3 regions of the Micromonospora sp. NPDC048986 genome follow, and region 1 is predicted to be linked to each of the others. Evidence: riboswitches for the same ligand, from Rfam matches in the RefSeq annotation. Region 1 holds a riboswitch; each other region holds the start of a gene.
What was found. Region 1 has a riboswitch for cobalamin ahead of AB0B94_RS13720 (ribonucleoside-diphosphate reductase subunit alpha). Riboswitches for the same ligand answer to the same signal wherever they lie in the genome.

Region 1 (7,182 bases):
TTCGTGCAGACTCCGCCAGAGCCGGCCCCGGATGGTGCGCCCGGCGAAGGCTTCGATCAGGCCGACGAGCACCGGGTTCTCGGCGTGCACCGCGATGATCCGGTGGAAGGCGATGTCGATCTCCATGATCCGCTCGTGGTCCGGCGGTGACTGGCCGATCAACCGGGCTGCCTCTTCGAGCAGGTCACCCGCCTGGGCCAGGGCCTCGTCGGTGATCCTGGTCGCCGCCAGGCAGGCGGCCTCGCACTCCAGCAGCCGGCGAACGGTGTGGATGTGCCGGGGGTCGCCCTGGCCCTGGAAGTCCACGACGAAACCCATCGGGGCCAGCAGTTGTGGCGCGTCGAGGTTGGTGACGTAGGTGCCGTCGCCCTGGCGGATGTTGACGATGCCCAGGATCGACAGGGCCGACATGCCCTCGCGCAGGGACCCCCGCGATACTCCGAGCTGCTCGGCGAGGTCCTTCTCGATGGGCAACCGGTCCCCGGGCCTGAACTGCCCTTCGAGGATCATCCGCTTGATGCCGTTGACCACTTCGTCAGTGCGAGACATGATCCCCCTAACGGCCGGTGGGGGTGGCCTTCCCACCCGCGATCACGTACGCCGCCTCCGGAGATGACACGGTAGTCGGGTCTGTCGCCGCCCAGTAGTGGCCGTCGGGAAAGCGGTAGAGCGCCACCGACTCCTGACGCATCCGGGTGGAGTAGCCGGGCTGGCTGGGAAGGACGTATCCGCTGCCCGTGCCGGTGTCCCGGATGATGCAGGGATCGGTGAAGTGCTCGTGCAGGTGGTCGACGAACTCGGTGACCCGGTTGGTGAGGTCCCCCGAGATCGCGACGTAGTCGAGCACCGACACGTGCTGGACCATCTCGCACAGCCCGACACCGCCGGCGTGCGGGCACACCGGGACGTCGAACTTCGCGGCGAGCAGCAGCACGGCGACGATCTCGTTGATGCTGGCCAACCGGCCGGTGTCCAGTTGGCAGAAGTCGATGGCCTCGGCCTGGAACAGCTGCTTGAACATCACCCGGTTGTGGCAGTGTTCGCCGGTGGCGACGCCGATCGGAGCGACGGCGCGGCGGACGGCCGCGTGGCCCAGGATGTCGTCGGGGCTGGTCGGCTCCTCGATCCACAGTGGTTTGAACTGGGCGAGGGCGGTGACCCAGTCGATGGCCTGACCGACGTCCCACACCTGGTTGGCGTCGATCATCAGGTTGCGATCCGGCCCGAGGATCTCCCTCGCGATCGCGCATCGCCTGATGTCGTCGTCGAGGTTGGCGCCCACCTTGAGCTTGACGTAGCCGTAGCCGGTGTCCACCGCCTCCTGGCACAGCCGGCGCAGCTTGTCGTCGCCGTAGCCGAGCCAACCCGCCGAGGTGGTGTAGGCGGGGTAGCCGGTCCGGTCGAGCTCGGCGAGGCGGGCCGCCTTCGTGCCCTCCTTGGCCCGCAGGATGGCCAGTGCCTCGTCCCGGGTCAGCGCGTCGGACAGGTAGCGCAGGTCCGCGATGTCGACGAGTTGCTCGGGGGACATGTCGACGAGCAGCCGCCACAGCGGCTTGTCGGCGACCCGGGCGACCAGGTCCCACGACGCGTTCAACACGGCCGCCAGGGACAGGTGGACGACACCCTTCTCCGGCCCGAGCCAACGCAGTTGCGAGTCGGAGGTGAGGAGGCGGTAGACCGCGCCCATGTCCGCTGCCATCGTCCCCACGTCCAGGCCCACCAGAAGCTGTGCCTGGTGGACTGCCGCCGCCGCGACGATGTCGTTGCCTCGACCGATGGTGAACGTCAGGCCGTGCCCCGCCAGTGGCGCGCCCACGCCGTCGACGCCGTCGGTGTGCAGGACGACGTAGGCCGCCGAATAGTCGCCGTCCTTGTTCATGGCGTCTGACCCGTCAGCGGTCAGGGAGGTGGGGAAGCGGACGTCTTCGACGGTGACGGCAGTGATCTGCGGCATGCGTTCCTCGCCCGGCTAGGCTAAAGATCAGATGATCACAGGGAGTATACGGAGCGGCGCTCCAGCACGTCAACGATGTCGATCACCGTGGGGCCGCAGACGTATGATGTTTGCCTCGCCGGGTCGATCCGCCTCACTGTCCATCGTGCCCGTTGACGGGCGAAGGTGGCGGGGTGGCGAGCCCGTGAAGATCGGGCGTTCGCCCCACCCCAAGGCATTGACAGTGGCATATGGGTCCGGTCTGCGGCACCGTGGCCTCGATACGCCACATCCCTGTCGACTGTCGACACCGGCGCGCAGGGCCCCGTCCCCGGTGCCTGGCGTCGGTCGACGGGATGTTGTCGGCCGGGGTGGTGACGGTGGTCACCGAGTCGGCCACCGACACGCCCGAGACCGACATGTGGGGTGTGACAACGGCTGCGTCCCTATATATGGTGTCGAGCGCAGCTGGTTCGGCCGCTCATCCGGGGCGGTCGAGGCAACAGGGAACCCGGTGGAAATCCGGGACTGTCCCGCAGCGGTGAGTGGGAACGACCGCCGTCATCAGCACTGGGCCACCAATCGGCCTGGGAAGCGACGGCCAGTAGGAGACCGGCGAGCCCGGTCGTGCCCGCGAGTCCGAAGACCTGCCAGCGCGCCGCGTACCCGCATCCGGGTGACGCGGCGGTCCGAGGCCGCGTGGGACGGCTGACGCCACCTGACCCACGCCGGGCTGGCGTGGCGTCCGTCGGTGTCTGTCTCCTCGCGTCCGGGCCACCAGGTCTCGAACTCCGAGGAGCGAGTGGTGACAGTCACCGAGGTAGTCCCGGCCAGCGGCGACGCGACAGTGCGGCGCACGCCGATGCAGGTCCGCAAGCGCGACGGCGGCACCGAACCCGTGGACGTGAACAAGATCGTCCGGGCGATCGAGCGGTGGGCCGACGACCTGACCGACGTCGACCCGATGCGGGTGGCCACCCGCACCATCAGCGGGCTCTACGACGGCGCGACCACCGCCGAACTGGACCGGCTGTCCATCCAGACCGCCGCCGAGATGATCGGTGAGGAGCCGCAGTACTCGCGCCTCGCCGCGCGGTTGCTGGCCGGCTACGTCGACAAGGAGGTGTGTCGACAGGGCATCACCTCGTTCAGCGCGGCGATCAGGATCGGCCACGCCGAGGGTCTGATCGGTGACGACACCGCCGCGTTCGTCGCCGCACACGCCGCGACCCTCGACCACGCCATCGACCCCGACGGCGACCGCCGGTTCGAGTACTTCGGCCTGCGCACCGTGTACGACCGCTACCTGCTGCGCCACCCCATCAGCCGACTGGTGCTGGAGACCCCGCAGTACTGGTTGCTGCGGGTGGCCTGCGGCCTGTCCCGGACGGCGGACGAGGCGGTCGACTTCTACCGGCTGATGTCCAGCCTGGCCTACCTGCCCAGCTCACCGACCCTGTTCAACTCCGGCACCCGGCACACCCAGATGTCCTCCTGCTACCTGGTCGACTCCCCGCTCGACGAGCTGGACTCGATCTACCAGCGGTACGCCCAGGTCGCCAACCTGTCCAAGTTCGCCGGTGGCATCGGCATCGCGTACTCCCGGGTCCGCTCCCGGGGAGCGCTGATCCGGGGCACGAACGGGCAGTCCAACGGCATCGTGCCGTGGCTGCGCACGCTGGACGCGAGCGTCGCCGCTGTGAACCAGGGTGGCCGACGCAAGGGCGCGGCCTGCGTCTATCTGGAGCCGTGGCACCCGGACATCGAGGAGTTCCTGCAACTGCGGGACAACACCGGCGAGGACGCCCGACGCACCCACAACCTCAACCTGGCCAACTGGATCCCGGACGAGTTCATGCGGCGGGTCGAGGCCGACGAGCCGTGGTCGCTGTTCGACCCGCACGAGGTGCCCGAGCTGCCCGACCTGTGGGGCGAGCGGTTCGACGCCGCGTACCGCCAGGCCGAGGCGCGGGGTCTCTACGTGCGGCAGGTCCCGGCACGGGAGCTGTACGGGAAGATGATGCGGACCCTCGCCCAGACCGGCAACGGCTGGATGACCTTCAAGGACGCCGCCAACCGGCTCTGCAACCAGACCGCCGAGCCGGGCAACGTGGTGCACCTGTCGAACCTCTGCACCGAGATCGTCGAGGTGTCCAGTGACACCGAGACCGCCGTGTGCAACCTCGGCTCGGTGAACCTCGCCGCCCACCTCACCGCCGGCGGCATCGACTGGGAGCGGCTGCGCGCCACGGTGCGCACCGCGGTGACCTTCCTCGACCGGGTCATCGACATCAACTACTACCCGACCGCGCAGGCGGCGGCGAGCAACCCCCGCTGGCGGCCGGTCGGACTCGGGCTGATGGGCCTACAGGACGTCTTCTTCGCGCTGCGGCTGCCGTTCGACGCGCCGGCCGCCCGGGAGCTGTCCACCCGGATCAGCGAGGAGCTGTACCTGACCGCGCTGGAGACCTCGGCCGACCTGGCGCGCGACTTCGGCGCGCATCCGGCGTACCCGCAGACCCGGGCCGCGCGCGGCCAGCTCCAGCCCGACCTGTGGGGTGTCGAGGGTACGCAGACCGCGCGGTGGGACGCGTTGCGCGAGCGGGTCGAGGCGTACGGGCTGCGCAACTCGCTGCTGGTGGCGGTCGCGCCGACGGCCACCATCGCCTCGATCGCCGGGTGCTACGAGTGCATCGAGCCGCAGGTGTCCAACCTGTTCAAGCGCGAGACCCTGTCGGGGGAGTTCCTCCAGGTCAACACCGCTCTGGTACGCGAGCTGAAGGCCCGCGGTCTGTGGACCGAGCGGATCCGCTCGGCGATCAAACGGGCGGAGGGGTCGGTGCAGGAGATCGCCGAGCTGCCGGCCGCCGTACGGGAGCTGTTCCGCACCGCGTGGGAGCTGCCGCAGCGGGCGCTGATCGACCTGGCCGCCGCCCGCGCCCCGTTCATCGACCAGTCCCAGTCGCTGAACCTGTTCCTGGCCGCGCCGACGATCGGCAAGCTCTCCTCGATGTACCTCTACGCCTGGAAGGCCGGGCTGAAGACCACCTACTACCTGCGCTCGCGCCCCGCGACGCGGATCCAGCAGGCCACCGTCAGCGCTGTCGCGCCGGTCGTCGTCGACACGGAGGCGCTGGCCTGCTCGCTGGAGAACCCCGAGTCGTGCGAGGCCTGCCAGTGACCACCGTCGAAGCCGCCATCACCGACCCCAGCACCACCGACACGAGGACCACGCACATGCTGCTCGACCCCGGGATGGACCTGACTCTCCGCCCGATGCGCTACCCGCACTTCTTCGACAGGTTCCGCGACGCGATCCGCAACACCTGGACGGTCGAGGAGGTCGACCTGCACGCCGACCTCGCCGACCTGGACAAGCTGTCGCCGGCCGAACGGCACCTGGTCAGCCGCCTGGTGGCGTTCTTCGCCACCGGTGACACGATCGTCGCCAACAACCTGGTGCTCAACCTCTACCAGCACGTCAACAGCCCGGAGGGTCGCCTCTACCTGTCCCGCCAGCTGTTCGAGGAGGCCGTGCACGTCCAGTTCTATCTCAACCTGCTCGACACGTACGTGCCCGACGAGACCGAGCGCTTCGAGGCCTTCGCGGCCATCGAGAACATCCCCTCGATTCGTCGCAAGGCCGAGTTCTGCTTCCGGTGGATCGACTCCCTGAACGACCTGCGGGAGCTGCGCTCCCGCGAGGACCGGCGCACGTTCCTGCTCAACCTGATCTGCTTCGCCGCCTGCATCGAGGGACTGTTCTTCTACGGCGCGTTCGCGTACGTCTACTTCCTGCGTTCGCGCGGTCTGCTGCACGGCCTCGCCTCGGGCACCAACTGGGTCTTCCGCGACGAGTCCATGCACATGGCGTTCGCGTTCGACGTCGTCGACACCGTTCGCGCCGAGGAGCCGGACCTGTTCGACGACGACCTCGCCGACCAGGTTCGCCTGATGCTCACCGAGGCGGTCGAGTGTGAGGTGCAGTTCGCCGAGGACCTGTTGGGCCATGGTGTGCCCGGCCTGACGTTGGCCGACATGCGGGAGTACCTCCAGCACGTCGCCGACCGCCGGCTCGCCCAGCTCGGCATCGAGGCGCACTACGGGTCGAGCAACCCGTTCGGCTTCATGGAGTTGCAGGACGTGCAGGAGCTGTCCAACTTCTTCGAGCGGCGGGTGTCGGCGTACCAGGTCGGGGTGACCGGCACCGTCGCCTTCGACGACGACTTCTAGGCCGCAACCGATCCGGGGTCCTGGCGTCGCTTCGTGAGCCACCGCATCACGTGCAGGGGGTGCGACGCCGGGTCCGGGATCGGGTGGAAGACGTGTTCGACGGCCCCGTCGGCGACGATCAGGGTCAGCCGCTCGTAGAGCGTCATGTCGCCGGCGGTGCGGGTCGGCAGCCGCAGCGCGTCGGCCAGGGTCAGCCTCGGGTCGGGGATCAGCGGGTAGGGCAGTCGCAGCCGGTGGGCGAGTTCCCGCTGGTAACCGGTCGACTGCGCGGACAGGCCGTAGACCCGTGCGGCCCCGGCCGCGCGGAGTTCCGCGTGGTGGTCGCGGAACCAGGCGGCCTGCTCGGTGCTGCCGCGCGCGCCGTGGATCTCCAGCAGCCCGTTGGGCAGGTCGACGCCCGGTCGTCCGGTCAGCGGGTAGACGAAGATGACGCTGCGTCCGGCGCCGAGCGCGCCGAGATCGACCGGGCGGCCGTCGGTGCCGTAGAAGGACAGCGGTGGCAACCTGACGCCGACCAGCGCGGTGGGGTCGGCGCCCTCGGCGGGACTGCCGGGTACGACCTGGGTCGCGGCGGCGTCCAGGCGGGCGTCCAGCGCGTCGCGCTGGGCGGTCAACTTGCCGATCCGTTCCTGCAGGTTGCCGATGGTGCTGCGGTACGTGGCCACCGCCGCCGCGCACACGTCGGCGTCATCGGCGCCACCGGCGATCGACTCGACGAACGGGCGGGTCTCCTCGACGGTGAGGCCGAGCGCCATCAGCTCGCGGATCTGGGCCACCAGCCGCACCGCGATCGGGTCGTACTCGCGGTAACCGTTGCTCAGCCGCCGGGGCACGACCAGCCCGGCCGACTCGTAGTACCGCAGTGCCCGGACCGTGGTTCCGGTCCGTCGTGCCAACTCACCCACCCGCATCCCGCGACCCTAAACCCGCACCCCGGGGTACGGGTCAACGTGTCCATCGTCGCGGTGTCAGGGCCGCCGTTTCCTGCCAGTCTGGCTGCGAACAGGCAGCTTGAG
Region 2 (7,182 bases), on a different contig from region 1:
GGGTGGTGGTCCAGATCAGCAGGTCGACGCCGCCGTGTCCGGCTACTTCCCCGCGCACCGGGAACCGCACGTACACGGACGGGTCGGTGACGGTCTCGTACCCCTGCGCCACCTCGTGGTCGGACAGGGTCGTGCCGTCGCGGGTGCAGTACGGCGCGACCCGGAAGTCCTCCACCAGTCGCCCGCCGTCGTGGATCTGCTTCAGTGACCACCACACGCTGTCCACGTACTCAGGGGACATCGTCTGGTACGGATGCTCCAGGTCGATCCAGTAACCCATACGCTCGCTGAGTTGGACGAACTCGTCCACGTGCCGCAACACGGAGGTGCGGCACAGGGCGTTGAACTCCGCGACGCCCATCTTCTCGATGTCGGGCTTGCCGCTGAGCCCCAGTTCCTTCTCCACAGCGAGCTCAACGGGCAGACCGTGGCAGTCCCACCCGGCGCGGCGCGGCACCGAGAAGCCCCGCATCGTCCGGTACCGGGGGAAGAGGTCCTTGAAGACCCTCGCCTCGATGTGGTGGGTGCCAGGCGTGCCGTTGGCGGTCGGCGGCCCCTCGTAGAACACCCACGGCGGACCGTCGGCCGTCTGCTCCAGACTCCGGTTGAACACGTTGTTGGCCTGCCACCACTCGATGACCGCGCGGTCCAGCCCACCAAGATCGATCTTGGTGGGAAGTGGCACGAATGGCGACTTCGACGGACCGTCCGGCACCGACGTTCTCCCTACACTTCACGTCCGCTCGCGAGGGCATCAGCTCGATGCCCACACGGGGACGAAGTGCCGGGCGTATGGCCAGGACCCCGCGGTACCACCCCGCTTGCGCCTCGATGGTGCAGGCGCCGCTCAATTTCGCGACGTGACGTGCCGCGACGTCCGGTTCTACTGGGGCGGCGAGGCTGCCCGTTCTTCCGGAGGCTCCCCGGTGATGGCCGGATCGGTGCCGATGCCGCCCAGCATAGCTGTCCGTGCACGGCGCCAGTGGCCGGAGCGCTAGGTGTGCAGCCAGACGCGGAGAGGGCCGGTGGTGGCGAAGCCAGCGGAGAGCGCCGGAGGAAGGTCCGCTGTGGTTTCGTAGCCGACCAGCGGCGCGTTGGGCACTGTGGCGCACACCGCGTGCCAGATGTCGCGGGAGGTGTCGGTGCGGGTGAACAGGTTGGAGACGCCGTACGGGCCGTCACCGCTGAGCACCGCTCCACCGGTGATCACACCGCTGTCGTCGTGGCGGGCGAGCACCCGAACCCGGGGGTCGGCCAAAAGCGCGGGGCGGAACAGCTGCCCACCGCCGTGGGCCGCCGCCCAGGCCGTCAACTCGTCGGGTGTGGTGACCGGGGCCAGCGGGTTGTCGACAGGTGGTGCCGCCGGTGGCCGGTAGATCCACTGCGCGTCGAAGAGCACCCGGAACCCGTACCCGGACAGGTCGAGGTCGGCGAAGCTGTCCTTCACCGACGCGCCGGGCCCCGCGTCGATGCGGGACAGCAGGGCCTCGGCGTCGACGCCCGGTCGCACTGTGACGGCGTCCGGGTACCACTGTGGCGAACGGTGGGGGACCGACCAGGCGTCGGCGTCGGTACGGCCGGCCAACCCGTGGCTGCCGCAGACGATGTCGCACCATTCGGCGTTGTTGCGGGCCGCCGTCCGCACGTCCTCCAGCACGTCGGGCAGCCTAGCCAGCCGGGGCACCGGCTCAGGGGGCGTAGACCAGGTCCATCGTGTCGGTGTGCCCGGACCAGCGCAGGTCGAGTCGCCAGCACCCGGCCTCCGGCAGGTCGATGATCGACGGCCCCGGCCCGCCGGCGACCTCCCGGATCACCCGGGTGTCGGTGCCGTCCAGCCTCGCGGTGATCACCAGGGTTGCCGGTGCGGTCGGGTCGGGCGAGGTCGTGGCGGCGCGGGCCACCCAGAGGATCTTGTTGTTCGACCCGTCCGTCCGGACCTGCCGCAGCGGATGGGCGAACAGCACCGCCACGATGTCACCCTTCGCGCCGAAGACGTGCGGAATCCGCGCATCCCCGCTGAACCCGGCGTCCGCCCAGTCCGGCAGCGACCCCGTCTCGACCCGCGCCGCGCAGGCGGTCGCGGTGCTCGCCGTGGTGGCCGCACCCGCCGTCGGTGCCGCTCCGCCGGCCGTGGTCGTACACCCCGCCAGCAGGACCACCGAGGATGCCAGCATCAACCTGCCCCAGGAAACCATCTCGCCCCTTCCGGTACGCGTCGAGCACTCGTCGCACCTATCCGACACCGCCCAGGCCCGCCGGGTTCCTGGTGCTCTGAGCGGGAGCGTGCGTAAGTCATCACGGGCGCGGGTGAGGATGCCTGGTCAGGACGTGATCGCCGTTGGCGAGCATGCGCGGAGTTTCCGGGTGGCGCCGGCGCCGGCTGTCGACGCGTTCGTCCGGCTAATTTCGCTATCCGGTGGCCGGCGCGCAGTGATACACAACCGAGGTGCAGCACATGTTGGATTTCCCCGAGGTCCTGCGGCTGATCGAAGGCCGCTCGGCCGCGTTCCGCGCCGCGATCGCGTCCGCCCCCGACCTTGACGTCCAGGTCCCGACCTGTCCGGACTGGACGCTGCGCGAACTGGCGCAGCACCTCGGCGACGGCCGCCGCCGCCAGGCCGCCATCATCGCGGCGGGTCCGGGCGCTGAGCCCCCGGCGCGGACGGACCCGAAGGGCGCCCCGACTGCGCCCCGCGACCGCGAAGCCCTGGACGGCTGGCTCGCCGAGTCGACCGGGCTCATGCTCGACGCGATGCGCGCGGCCGGCCCGGACCGCGGCTGCTGGACCTGGTGGGGTCGCTCGCAGGCCCCGGAGACCAGCGGAGCCGTGGCCCGTCACCAGATCCAGGAGTTGGCCGTCCACACCTACGACGCCCAGCTCACTCAGGGGGTCGCACAGCCGCTGCCGACGGCCGTCGCGGTCGAGGGCGTCGACGAGTTCCTGACGACGGTAGCGGCGACGACCGTCGCCTGGCCGTTCAAGCCGGCGACCATCGACCTGCACACGACCGAGGGCCGCTCCTGGCGACTGACCCTCAACGCCGACGGCGTCCGCTGCGACGACCTTGCCGCTGACGCGCAGCCGGGCGACATGGCGATGCGAGGCGCAGCGAGCGACATGGTCCTCTACTTCTACGAGCGAGTCCCACTCGACGACCTGGAGACCACCGGCGACATCCAGCCGATGGAGCAGCTCGCAGACTGGGACCCGACCGCGTACTAGCCCAATGAGCGCGCGATCTCGATCGCCTCGGCCTTGGTGAGGGTGCCCTCAAGCCGGTAGCTGACGTCCTCGTCCTGCCAGATCAGGGTCGAGCCGGCAAGTCGGGCGGTCTCCCGGCGGATCCCGCCCGCCCGATCCACGTAGGACAGAACGTGCGGGCCGTCGACCCAGACGGCGAAGTCGCCGTTGACCTGGACCCAGTTCGCGCCCGGCGGCGTGACCTCCTTGTGGAAGGCCAGGTCGAGGCGACCGTCGAACGCGTCGACGCGGAGCGCGCCCCCGTCGTAGAGCAGCGTCGCCACCCGGTACCGGCCGGTGGCGTCCGGGTCGGCGACCAGCACCTGCTCGGGTGTGCCCAGCATCGCCGGCAGGCGGATCGGAAACCGTACCGACAGTTGGGCCTCGTCCAGGGCGACGGCCCGCTGCCCGGGCAACGGCGACGCGGTGCCGCCGGGCGGCGTCGGGGCGGATGAGGTGGCGATGCTGACCCCGGCGAAGCGCAGCAGCCCCGTGACGACGTCGGCGATCGCGGCCCGCGTCGGCGGCAACAGCGCCACCAGCAGTGCGACGAGCGCGACCGCGGCGAGCGACCGCCACCGACGCCGCCGGGGCGCGGGCGCGGGCGTGCCGAGTCGTACGCGGACGCGGGCGGTCACGTCGGGCGGATCGGGAGTGTCCAGCCAGGCGGACAGGTCGCGCAGTTCCCGTTCGAGGTCACCCATGCCGGACCTCCTCACTGTCGAGCAGGCCGCGAAGCTTCCCCAGCGCCCGGGACGTGCGCGACTTCACAGTGCCCCGGGGCCAGCCCAGAGCCGACACCGTCTCCTCCTCGGTGAGATCGAGGAAGAAGCGGCAGACGATCACCTCGCGGTCCCGTACCGGCAGTTGTCGCAGTGCCTGCACCAGCGACGCCCGGCGCTCACCGGCGAGGACCGCGCCGACCGCGTCGTCCTCGGCGACCTCGGACGTCGGGTCCGCTGCCGCCGCCCGCAGCACGAGCCCGTCGCGCCGGCCACGGGAGCGGTGCAGGTTGCGGGTCTCGTTCGCGACGATCGCGAGCAGCCACGACCGGAAGGACGCGTCACCCCGGTAACGGGACAGCTTCCGGTACGCCTTCACAAACGCCTCCTGGATGACGTCCTCGGAGTCCGAGCCCGCGCCGAGCAGCACCGCCGTCCGGTACGCGGACGCGGTGTGCCGGGCGACCAGGAGGTTGTACGCCTCCAGGTCACCTGCCCGAGCGCGGGTGACGAGCGCCTCGTCGTCCAGGGGAGCCTCCGTTCGGATCACACTCATGACACCGCCAACCCGCCGCGGGTTCCACCCGGATATCCCGACGCAGGTCAGCTCTCTCCCATCCGGCGTGCAGCGTATTGCCAGGAACCGGTGCTGCACTGGAGGGACGTCGAGGAGAGGGGCGGGGCATGAGCTGGTTCAACCGCCGGTCACGGGGTGCCGAGGCGACCCCGACGAAGCTGGACCGGGAGGCGACCCGCGACGACCTCGCGGCGCTGGAGGCGTTCGTCGCCACCCGGCGCGGGGTGGAGTTCTACCTGGAACCGGAGACGACCGCGACGGACACCACGGTGGTGGCGATCGCCCACGACGGCGAGTGGATCCGCCGTCGTACCGGAACGCCCCGCGCGGCCGGGGCCATCGCCCGCAAGCACGCGGTGCCACTGTACGAGGCGGCGCGCACCGGCTACCCGGAACGGATGCGGACCTGGAGCCGGGCCCACCCGGAACGCCACGCCCGCTGATCGGTGCGTCGAGCGACGTCGGTCGTCGGCGCGTGGCGTGTTCGGTCCCGGGCATGTGTCGTTCGGCGCCTTTGGAGCTGAATCGTTGGCGATATCGCCGTACGTCCGGACCTGAAGCCGAGGCGCGGGCCGGGAGCCGAGGCGGCTGAATCGTCTACGACATCAGCTCCAAAGGGGGCGCGTGAACACTCCGCCCCCTGCCACGGGCCAGTCCGCAGGGCCGATCAACCAGTTCGCCCAGCCCGCCACTGCGGCGAGATGCATCCCCCGCGCGCCGATATATCCGCAGGTCAATGTGGTGAGCGTGGTCGGGTGGGGGTGGGGTCCGCGTTGACCGGCGGCGCAGGGGTGTGGCAGCATTCGCGGCCTGACGGCAGTGAAGGAAGTCGGTGCGATTCCGACGCGGTCCCGCCACTGTCACCGGGGAGCGATCCCCCCTTGTGAGTCACGGCCGTGTGTCTGCGGTTGGAAGGCCGGGGGAGAGCGTCGATCCGGAAGCCAGGATACTTCGGCCGTCGGGACGTACCCCAGGGCGTGGACACCCGAGGAGGACCCGATGACGCACAGCGTCTTATTCATCGACGACTATCGTCGTATTGCGCTTCAGGCAGCGCGCTCCGGGGACATCGGCCACCGGCATCGCTGAGCTGATCGCCCGGCGCTGACCGGCCCCGACGCACCCGTCGGTGCGCCGTTCGCCCGGGCCGTCGTACCGGCTGACGCCGAACCCACCCGCATCGCCCGGTCGCCCCCGTGAGGGCCCAGGGCGTCACTTTCCGGAGCCCGCCGTGCGCATCCTGCTGCTGTCCACCGCCGACACCGACCTGCTGGCCGCCCGCGCCAGCGGTGCCGACTACCGGCTGGCCAACCCCGCCAGAGTCGCCGCCGACGAGGTGCCCGCCCTGCTCGACGGGGTCGCCCTCGTCGTCGTACGGCTGCTCGGCGGTCGGCAGGCGTGGCCGGACGGCCTCGCCGCGGTGCTCGCCACCGGCGTGCCGACGGTCGTGCTCGGCGGTGAGGCGCTGCCCGACGCGGAGCTGATGGCCATCTCCACAGTGCCCTCCGGGGTCGTCACCCAGTCGCTGGCGTACCTGGTGGAGGGCGGTCCGGACAACCTCGGACAGTTGGCCCGGTTCCTCTCCGACACGGTGCTGCTCACCGGTGAGGGGTTCGCCGCACCAACGCCCACCCCGGCGTACGGCGTGCACGGCGACCACTCCGCCGACCCGGACCGGCCCACGGTGGGGATCGTCTTCTACCGGGCGCACGCCCTCGCCGGCAACACCGGTTTCGTCGACGTGCTCGCCGACGCGGTCCAGCGGGCCGGCGGCAACCCGCTGCCGATCTTCTGCGGCTCGCTGCGCGGGCTGACCGCGGGCGCCGGCCCACTCGGGCTCTTCGCCCGCTGCGACGCGCTGCTGGTCACCGTGCTCGCGGCCGGCGGTGCGGTCGCCGCGGACGCCTCCGGTGGCGGCGACGAGGACGCCTGGGACGTCGGCGCGCTGGCCGCCCTGGACGTGCCGGTCATCCAGGCGCTCTGCCTCACCAGCACCCGCGCGCAGTGGGCCGACAGCGACGCCGGGCTGTCCCCGCTGGACGCCGCCATGCAGGTGGCCATTCCCGAGTTCGACGGTCGGATCGTCACAGTGCCGTTCTCGTTCAAGCAGATCGACGCCGACGGGCTCTCGGTATACGCCGCCGACCCCGAGCGGGCCGCCCGGGTCGCCGGGATCGCGGTGCGCCACGCCCGGCTGCGGTACGTGCCGCACGCCGACAAGCGGGTAGCCGTGGTGCTCAGCTCGTACCCCACCAAGCACTCCCGGGTCGGCAACGCCGTCGGGCTGGACACCCCGGCCTCGGCGGTCCGGCTGTTCGCCGCGCTGGCCGAGGCCGGCTACGACCTGGGTGACGCGCCGCCGCCCGACGACGGCGACGCGCTGATCCACGCCCTGATCGCCGCCGGTGGTCACGACGTGGAGTGGCTCACCCCGGAGCAGTTGGCCGCCGCCGAGGCCCGGATACCGGGGGCGACGTACCGGCGCTGGTTCGACCAGGTCCCGGTCGAGCTGCGGGAGCGGATGCGGGAGCACTGGGGTGAGCCGCCGGGCGAGCTGTACACCGAGGGCGGCGACATCGTGCTCGCCGGGCTGCGCTTCGGCAACGTGGTGCTGCTGATCCAGCCGCCCCGCGGCTTCGGGG
Region 3 (7,182 bases), on a different contig from region 1:
AATCGGCGAATCGGTGGGCACTCCGAGCCGCGTTCTCCGGGCGCGGGCACTTCTCCGATGCCCAACTTCGCTGAACCGCTGATCATATGACCTTGACGACACCGCCCGCCGGGGTCGCTCGGTTGAGCACGACCTCGGCGGGCGGCGACGGTGGCTGCGTCGAAGATCGACGCGGCCTCACTGATCCCCCCGCTGCTACCAGGGCCTGGTTGAGACGTACGAGTTGGTGCCGCTGAAGGTGATCGGGTCACTTGAGCAGCCGTAGAGGTTGGCGTCGGTCGCTGCGTCATGACCCCACAGGCGCACCCGGACGATGCTGATCGAGCCCTGGCCGTCCTCGTTCCAGCTGTCGTTGTTGTACGTGGTGGTGCCCACCTTGTTCGCCGAGAAGATGCCGTTCGTGCTGCATCCCTCGGTGGTGTACCGCCAATCGCTGAAGATCGCGTACGAGCCGGTCTTCCAGAACATGTTGGCGTCCACGATCGTGTTGTTCGCACGGTTGCGCGTCCGCACCGGGTCACCCGAGATCAGCTCGAACTTGTTGCCGTAGATGGTGGTGTTGCTCCCGTAGTTGGCGACATAGACGCCGTGTATCTCGGCGACGCCGGTGCCTGCGGCGTTCTCCAGGTTCTGGAACAGGTTGCCCTCAACCCGTAGCCGGGTCGTGTAGGTCGCGTGTACGCCCCCGTAACCATTGCCGGGCCCGGCCTGGTACTTGCTGCCGAGACGCCGGAACGTGTTGCCACTGACATTCAACGCGTCGAGCGGGTTGGCCGCTGTTCCGTTGGCCCGGATGCCACCGTTGCGGCAGTTCTGGTACGTCTGACCTGAGATGCGGACGTTGTCAGCGGAGACGATCACGCCGTACTCCGTGTTGGAGCTGTTGTCCTCGAACAAGCTGCAGTCGATCACGGCTGCGGCGCCGACCCCGGCGATCGTGAGCTGCCCGCCCGGAGGTGACCAGTCCACCTTGATCGGCGCGCTCGGCTGGTAGAGGCCGTCCGCCAGGAGCACCTTCGCGTCCTTCACCCTCCGGGCGCGCAAGATCGCCTGCGCCTCCTCGATTGAGGAGACAGCGGTGTCGCCGCTGAGTCCGGCACGGCTACCCATCGCCGTGGCGCTGGCGGTGCCCGAGGGGCTCACGTACACAGTCAGCTGATCGACTGGGGCGGCACTCGCGGGCAGTGACGGGAGCGCGCCCGCGAGCGCTGCGCAGACCGTACCCGCCGCCAGGAAGGACCATCGGCTGCGACCCGACCGTTGCCAACTTCTCATTGCGCTCCCCGTTCTGTTCATGGGCGGCATTCGGTCCGCCGGCCCCGTTGCCGATGAAACTAGATACGAGACCTGCAACGCCTCTTGTGACGACCTTGAATCCTCAGCGCAGGGCAACTGCAATCAGACAGGGAACCCGGCGACAGGCCACACCGGCGGAGCTTGTAACCGGGCGCGCGTGGACATCTGTGCGGCAGGAGGCCAATGGCGTGACAAGGCGAGGACTTTCGCGAACTTGGTGGTCAGAGACCGAGACAGGCCGGAGGTGACCTACCGCGGGAGCGGCCGGATTGCTGGCGCCACCCAGGCCTACCGCCGAGCCGGGCCCACTGAGAACACTCCGGCCGGGCCGTCATGCCAGGTTGACACTCCGACCTCAGGAATGCCGGCGGGGTGCCTGGCGCGACAGCGCCGCCACAACCACTTTGGTCACTCCGTCGTCCAACGATCGTGGTGGATCACCGATGACACCGGGCGTCGCTGGCGCCAGCCGTGCCGCTCCAGGTCCGGCGTCTGCTCCAGATGGGTGACCGGGCCGAGACAGAGCCACGCCACCGGGCGGACGGTGGCCGGGATGCCGAGCAGGTCGCGTAGGAACGGCTCCCGGTAGAACGAGACCCAGCCGACCCCGAGTTGCTCGGCGGTTGCGGCCAGCCACAGGTTCTGGATCGCCAGACAGACCGAGTAGAGGCCGGCGTCGGCGATCGCGTGACGGCCGAGCACGGCCGGTCCGCCCCGCTCGGGGTCGTACGTGACTACGACTGACATCGTCGACTCGCGTACGCCATCGATCTTGATCCGGTTGAAGCGTTCCGCCGCCGCACCCTGCAGAGTGGCCGCGAAGGTGTCCCGTTCCCGCTGCACGTGCCGGTGGAACTCCTGCCGCAGCTCGGGATCGCGGACCAGGATGAAGTCCCAGGGCTGGGAGAGGCCGACGCTCGGGGCGGCGTGCGCCGCCGTGAGGACCCGGTTCAACGTCTCGTCGGGGATCGGCGCCCCGGTGAACTGGGCACGTACGTCCCGGCGGCGGTGGATGGTCTCGTAGAGGCCGGTGTCCAAGGCAGGCTCCCGCTGCGCTCGTGCCCCTGACGGGGCGATGACGCGAGGCCGGTCTTCGGACTCCCGGATCTACGCTGGTCACCCGCCTTCCCAACCCGGCAGGGTCAGTGGCTGCGTCTGGTACGCGTGGGTGGCAGCTCCCCGGTCACCGCGGCGGGCCCGTGCCGGACTCCCACCGGCTTCCCGATTCTCCCCACTCGCGCAGGGCACCTCGCAACGTTTGTGCCACCGCACACGATAACGGTCCCGACGAACATGGGAGGTCCCGCCGCTGCATCGCCAGTGATGGGCGGTGCTCGTCACGATCGGGCTTGCCGGGTGACCGGGGCGGCCAGACGCCGACGCCGTACGGGGACCTCCAGGCAGACGGGTCGGGTAACATCTGCCTGTCGGGTCGAGAGGCGCTGCGACGGGCGGAGCCCGCCACGCTCGGCCCACATCTCTTCGACAAGGGCGCCTCCGAGCTTCGGAGGCGACCGCTTGAGCGCGTTATCGAGCCAGAAAGACACCGCATCGTCGCTGCGGCAGCTGATGTCCCAGCGTGTTCTGGTGTTGGACGGCGCCTGGGGAACGATGTTGCAGGGCGCGCGGCTCACCGCCGCGGACTATCGGGGCGACCTGATTGTCGACCATCCGCAGGACGTCAGCGGTGATCCCGACCTGCTCAACCTCACCCGGCCGGACGTCATCCTGGACGTACACCGGCGGTATCTGGCCGCCGGCGCCGACATCACCACCACCAATACGTTCACGGCGACGAGCATCGGCCAGGCCGACTACGGGCTCCAGTCACTGGTTCGTGAGATGAACGTTCAGGGTGCGCGGCTGGCCCGGCAGGCGGCGGACGAGTTCGGTGGCCGGTTCGTGGCCGGCTCGGTCGGGCCGCTGAACGTGACGCTGTCGCTGTCGCCGCGGGTCGAGGACCCGGCGTATCGTGCCGTCGACTTCGACGGCGTGCGCGCGGCGTACGCGGAGCAGATCTCGGCCCTGGCCGAGGGCGGCGTCGACCTGCTTCTGATCGAGACGATCTTCGACACGTTGAACGCGAAAGCCGCCATCGCCGCAGCCCGTGAGGTCGCGCCGCAGCTGCCGCTGTGGATCTCCGTGACCATCGTCGACCTGAGCGGCAGGACGCTGTCGGGGCAGACCGTGGAGGCTTTCTGGCGCTCGATAGAGCGGGCCGATCCGCTGGTCGTCGGCGTGAACTGCTCGCTGGGCGCGGCCGAGATGCGCCCGCACGTCGAGGAGCTTTCCAAGATCGCCGGCACCTACGTGGCGTGTCACCCCAACGCCGGTCTGCCGAACGCTTTCGGCGGCTACGACCAGACGCCGGAGGAGACCGCCAGCCTGCTCGGCGAGTTTGCCGCGTCCGGCTTGCTCAACGTCGTCGGCGGCTGCTGCGGCACCTCACCGGAGCACATCGCCCGGATCGTCGCCGCCGTGGCCGGCACACCGCCACGGACGGTCGCCGCCCTGGCGGAGACCACCCGCTTCAGTGGGTTGGAGCCGTTCGCGATCGGACCCGACACCGGGTTCGTGATGATCGGTGAGCGCACCAACGTCACCGGCTCGGCCAAGTTCCGCCGGCTCATCGAGTCGGACAACTATCAGGGGGCGGTCGACGTGGCCCTGGAGCAGGTCCGCGGCGGCGCCAACCTGCTCGACGTCAACATGGACGCGGACCTGCTCGACAGCGAGCGCGCCATGACGACCTTCCTCAACCTCATCGCCACCGAGCCCGAGGTCGCCCGCATCCCAGTGATGATCGACAGTTCGAAGTGGACGGTCCTCGAAGCCGGCCTCAAGTGCGTGCAGGGCAAGGGCGTGGTCAACTCGATCAGCCTCAAGGAGGGCACTGAGGCATTCCTCGCTCAGGCCCGCCGGATTCACGACTACGGCGCCGGCGTGGTGGTGATGGCCTTCGACGAACAGGGCCAGGCCGACACCACCGAACGCAAGGTGTCCATCTGCGGTCGGGCCTACGATCTGCTGGTCGAGCAGGTCGGGTTCGCGCCGGAGGACATCATCTTCGACCCGAACGTCCTCGCGGTCGCCACCGGGATCGCCGAGCACAACGGTTACGCGAAGGCCTTCATCGACGCCCTTCCGCTGATCAAGGCGCGCTGCCCGGGTGCCCGCACCAGCGGAGGCATCTCCAACCTGTCATTCTCCTTCCGGGGCAACGACGTGGTTCGCGAGGCCATGCATTCGGCGTTCCTGTTGCACGCTGTCCGCGCCGGGTTGGACATGGGCATCGTCAACGCCGGCCAGCTCGCCGTGTACGCCGATATCCCCGCCGACCTCGTCGAACTCGTCGAGGACGTGATCTTCGACCGGCGCCCGGACGCCACCGACCGCCTGGTCGCCTTCGCGTCGACCGTTACCGGTTCCGGCACGAAGCGTGCGGTCGACCTGTCCTGGCGCGAGGCGCCGGTGCACGAGCGGCTGTCGTACGCGCTTGTCCACGGCATCGTCGACTTCATCGAACAGGACACGGAGGAGGCCCGACAGGGCCTCGCCCGACCCCTCGATGTCATCGAGGGCCCGCTGATGAACGGAATGAAGATCGTCGGCGACCTGTTCGGCGCCGGCAAGATGTTCCTGCCGCAGGTGGTCAAGAGCGCCCGGGTGATGAAGCGCTCAGTGGCCTACCTCGAACCGTTCATGGAAGCCGAGAAGGAGCAGGCCCGCCTGGAGGGCCGGATCGACCCGGGCCGCGGGCAGGGCAAGGTCGTGCTGGCGACAGTGAAGGGCGATGTGCACGACATCGGCAAGAACATCGTCGGCGTGGTCCTGGGCTGCAACAGCTACGAGGTCATCGACCTGGGCGTGATGGTTCCGGCCGGCCGGATTCTGGACACGGCCGTCGCCGAGGGCGCTGACGTCATCGGCCTGTCCGGCCTGATCACGCCATCGCTCGACGAGATGGTCGCAGTCGGCGCCGAGATGCAGCGCCGCGGCCTCAAGATGCCGCTGCTGATCGGCGGGGCGACGACATCGCGTCAACACACCGCCGTGCGCATCGCCCCCGCGTACGACGGCACAACAGTGCACGTGCTCGACGCGTCCCGGGTCGTCGGTGTGGTGTCCGACCTGCTCGACGATGGCCGGGCCCGCGAACTGGACCGCACCAACCGCGTCGAGCAGGAGCAGTTGCGCGAGGCGCACGCCAGCCGGCGCTCCCAGCCCATGCTCGGCTTGACTGAGGCTCGCGCCAACCGCGAGGAGGTCGACTTCAGCGACCTGCCGACCCCGGACTTCACCGGCCGGCGGACGGTCCAGCCCACCCTTCCCGAGCTGCGCGAGATGATCGACTGGCAGTTCCTCTTTCTGGCCTGGGAACTCAAGGGAAAGTTCCCGGCGATCCTGGACCAGCCGGTCGCCCGCGAGCTCTACGACGACGCCAACACACTGTTGGACAAGATCACGAAGGACGACTCCTTCCAGGCCCGAGGCGTCTACGGCTTCTGGCCCGCGCGCTCCGAGGGCGACGACATCGTCCTCGGCAACGGGGTGCGCCTGCCGATGCTACGCCAGCAGACGGTCAAACCGGCCGGCCGCGACAACCGCTGCCTGGCCGACTACGTGGCCCCCGAGGGTGACCACCTGGGCGGCTTCGCCGTGACCATCCACGGCGCCGACTCCCTGGCCGCGTACTACGAGGCCCAGCACGACGACTACCGCGCGATCATGGTCAAGGCGCTGGCTGACAGGCTCGCCGAAGCCTTCGCCGAGTACATCCACCTGAAGGCCCGCCGCGACTGGTTCGAACCAGACGCCATGCCGGACCTCGCCGACCTGCACGCCGAACGTTTCCGGGGCATCCGACCGGCGCTCGGCTATCCCGCCAGCCCAGACCACAGCGAGAAGCGGGAACTGTTCGACCTGCTGAAGGCCGACGAGCTCGGCATCGGCCTGACGGAGTCCTTCGCGATGACGCCGGCAGCCAGCGTCAGTGGGCTGATCTTCGCCAACCCGGCGGCGAAATACTTCACGGTGGGCCGGATCGGCAAGGACCAGATCGAAGACTACGCCGCCCGCCGCGCCACCAGCGTCGCCGACGTCGAGCGGTGGCTGCGACCCAATCTGGCCTATGAACCGTCCTGACTGGTGTGCCGGCTGGGAGGGAGCGCCCCGCCGTGCTGCGTGGCGGCGCCGCCGCAGCCTCACCGCGGCTCCCTCCCGCCGCCGCCCACCGGCGGCCGGGACATCGTTCAGGCAGCCAGACGATGAGGTTGCTACCACGAGACCGCCCGCAACTGTCGACTACCGCTTCACTCGAGCAACGCGCGGGTCACCGGAGCCGGGTGCGGCTGGGACGTTCGGGTTACCAGCCAGTCTGCGGCACGACGAGTCCGAGATGCGCGCGGTAAACGGTGGTAACCCATCCCTGATGGGGCTTGAGGTGGGTGCCGGGAGCCATGACGCGGGCCCGACGAGCGGAAGACCCGAAGACGACGGATACTCGCCTGATGACTGAACCTGACCTCGACCCCGAACAGTATCCGCCCATCGACCCGCGTGAACCGGTGCCCGACGACGCGAGCGTCCTCCTGCCCGGCACGCCGGACGAACTGCCAGAAGCCCCGGCCGAACCGATGCCGGACGACGGAGGCAACGCCGGCGGCGTACGCGAGCCGGCGTAGGCCCCGGTTCTGTTGATCAGTGCCGCACCGTCGTCGAAGTAGGTGCAGGCCCGTTCGCTGGTGCGGTCGACCAGCTGGTCGGGGAGGACGAGCGCCCCGGGGGCCAGTTCCGTGGTGAGCGATCCGACGGCGCAGGGTGCGCGGACCTGGCGTACCCCGAGCGCGCGCAGTGCCCAGCGGTTGGCCCGGTAGTTGATCCGGC

Region 2: another riboswitch for cobalamin. It lies ahead of cobN (cobaltochelatase subunit CobN); the one in region 1 lies ahead of AB0B94_RS13720 (ribonucleoside-diphosphate reductase subunit alpha).
Region 3: another riboswitch for cobalamin. It lies ahead of bluB (5,6-dimethylbenzimidazole synthase); the one in region 1 lies ahead of AB0B94_RS13720 (ribonucleoside-diphosphate reductase subunit alpha).

What each region holds. Positions count from the first base shown of each region.
Region 1 is NZ_JBEZFJ010000005.1:324,853-332,034, forward strand. It holds gene AB0B94_RS13710 (FadR/GntR family transcriptional regulator) at 1-549, opposite strand, end outside; gene AB0B94_RS13715 (enolase C-terminal domain-like protein) at 557-1,954, opposite strand; cobalamin riboswitch at 2,386-2,603, shown strand; gene AB0B94_RS13720 (ribonucleoside-diphosphate reductase subunit alpha) at 2,796-5,114, shown strand; gene AB0B94_RS13725 (ribonucleotide-diphosphate reductase subunit beta) at 5,171-6,166, shown strand; gene AB0B94_RS13730 (MerR family transcriptional regulator) at 6,163-7,077, opposite strand.
Region 2 is NZ_JBEZFJ010000010.1:217,130-224,311, reverse strand. It holds gene ileS (isoleucine--tRNA ligase) at 1-715, opposite strand, end outside; gene AB0B94_RS21675 (hypothetical protein) at 995-1,657, opposite strand; gene AB0B94_RS21670 (hypothetical protein) at 1,689-2,174, opposite strand; gene AB0B94_RS21665 (maleylpyruvate isomerase N-terminal domain-containing protein) at 2,456-3,223, shown strand; gene AB0B94_RS21660 (hypothetical protein) at 3,220-3,945, opposite strand; gene AB0B94_RS21655 (RNA polymerase sigma factor) at 3,938-4,519, opposite strand; gene AB0B94_RS21650 (hypothetical protein) at 4,648-4,983, shown strand; cobalamin riboswitch at 5,363-5,492, shown strand; gene cobN (cobaltochelatase subunit CobN) at 5,772-7,182, shown strand, end outside.
Region 3 is NZ_JBEZFJ010000014.1:127,491-134,672, reverse strand. It holds gene AB0B94_RS26060 (hypothetical protein) at 196-1,143, opposite strand; gene bluB (5,6-dimethylbenzimidazole synthase) at 1,705-2,334, opposite strand; cobalamin riboswitch at 2,363-2,563, opposite strand; S-adenosyl-L-homocysteine riboswitch at 2,725-2,800, shown strand; gene metH (methionine synthase) at 2,815-6,441, shown strand; gene AB0B94_RS26045 (aspartyl/asparaginyl beta-hydroxylase domain-containing protein) at 6,662-6,757, opposite strand; gene AB0B94_RS26040 (hypothetical protein) at 6,807-6,980, shown strand; partial or broken gene AB0B94_RS26035 (5'-methylthioadenosine phosphorylase) at 6,992-7,182, opposite strand, start outside.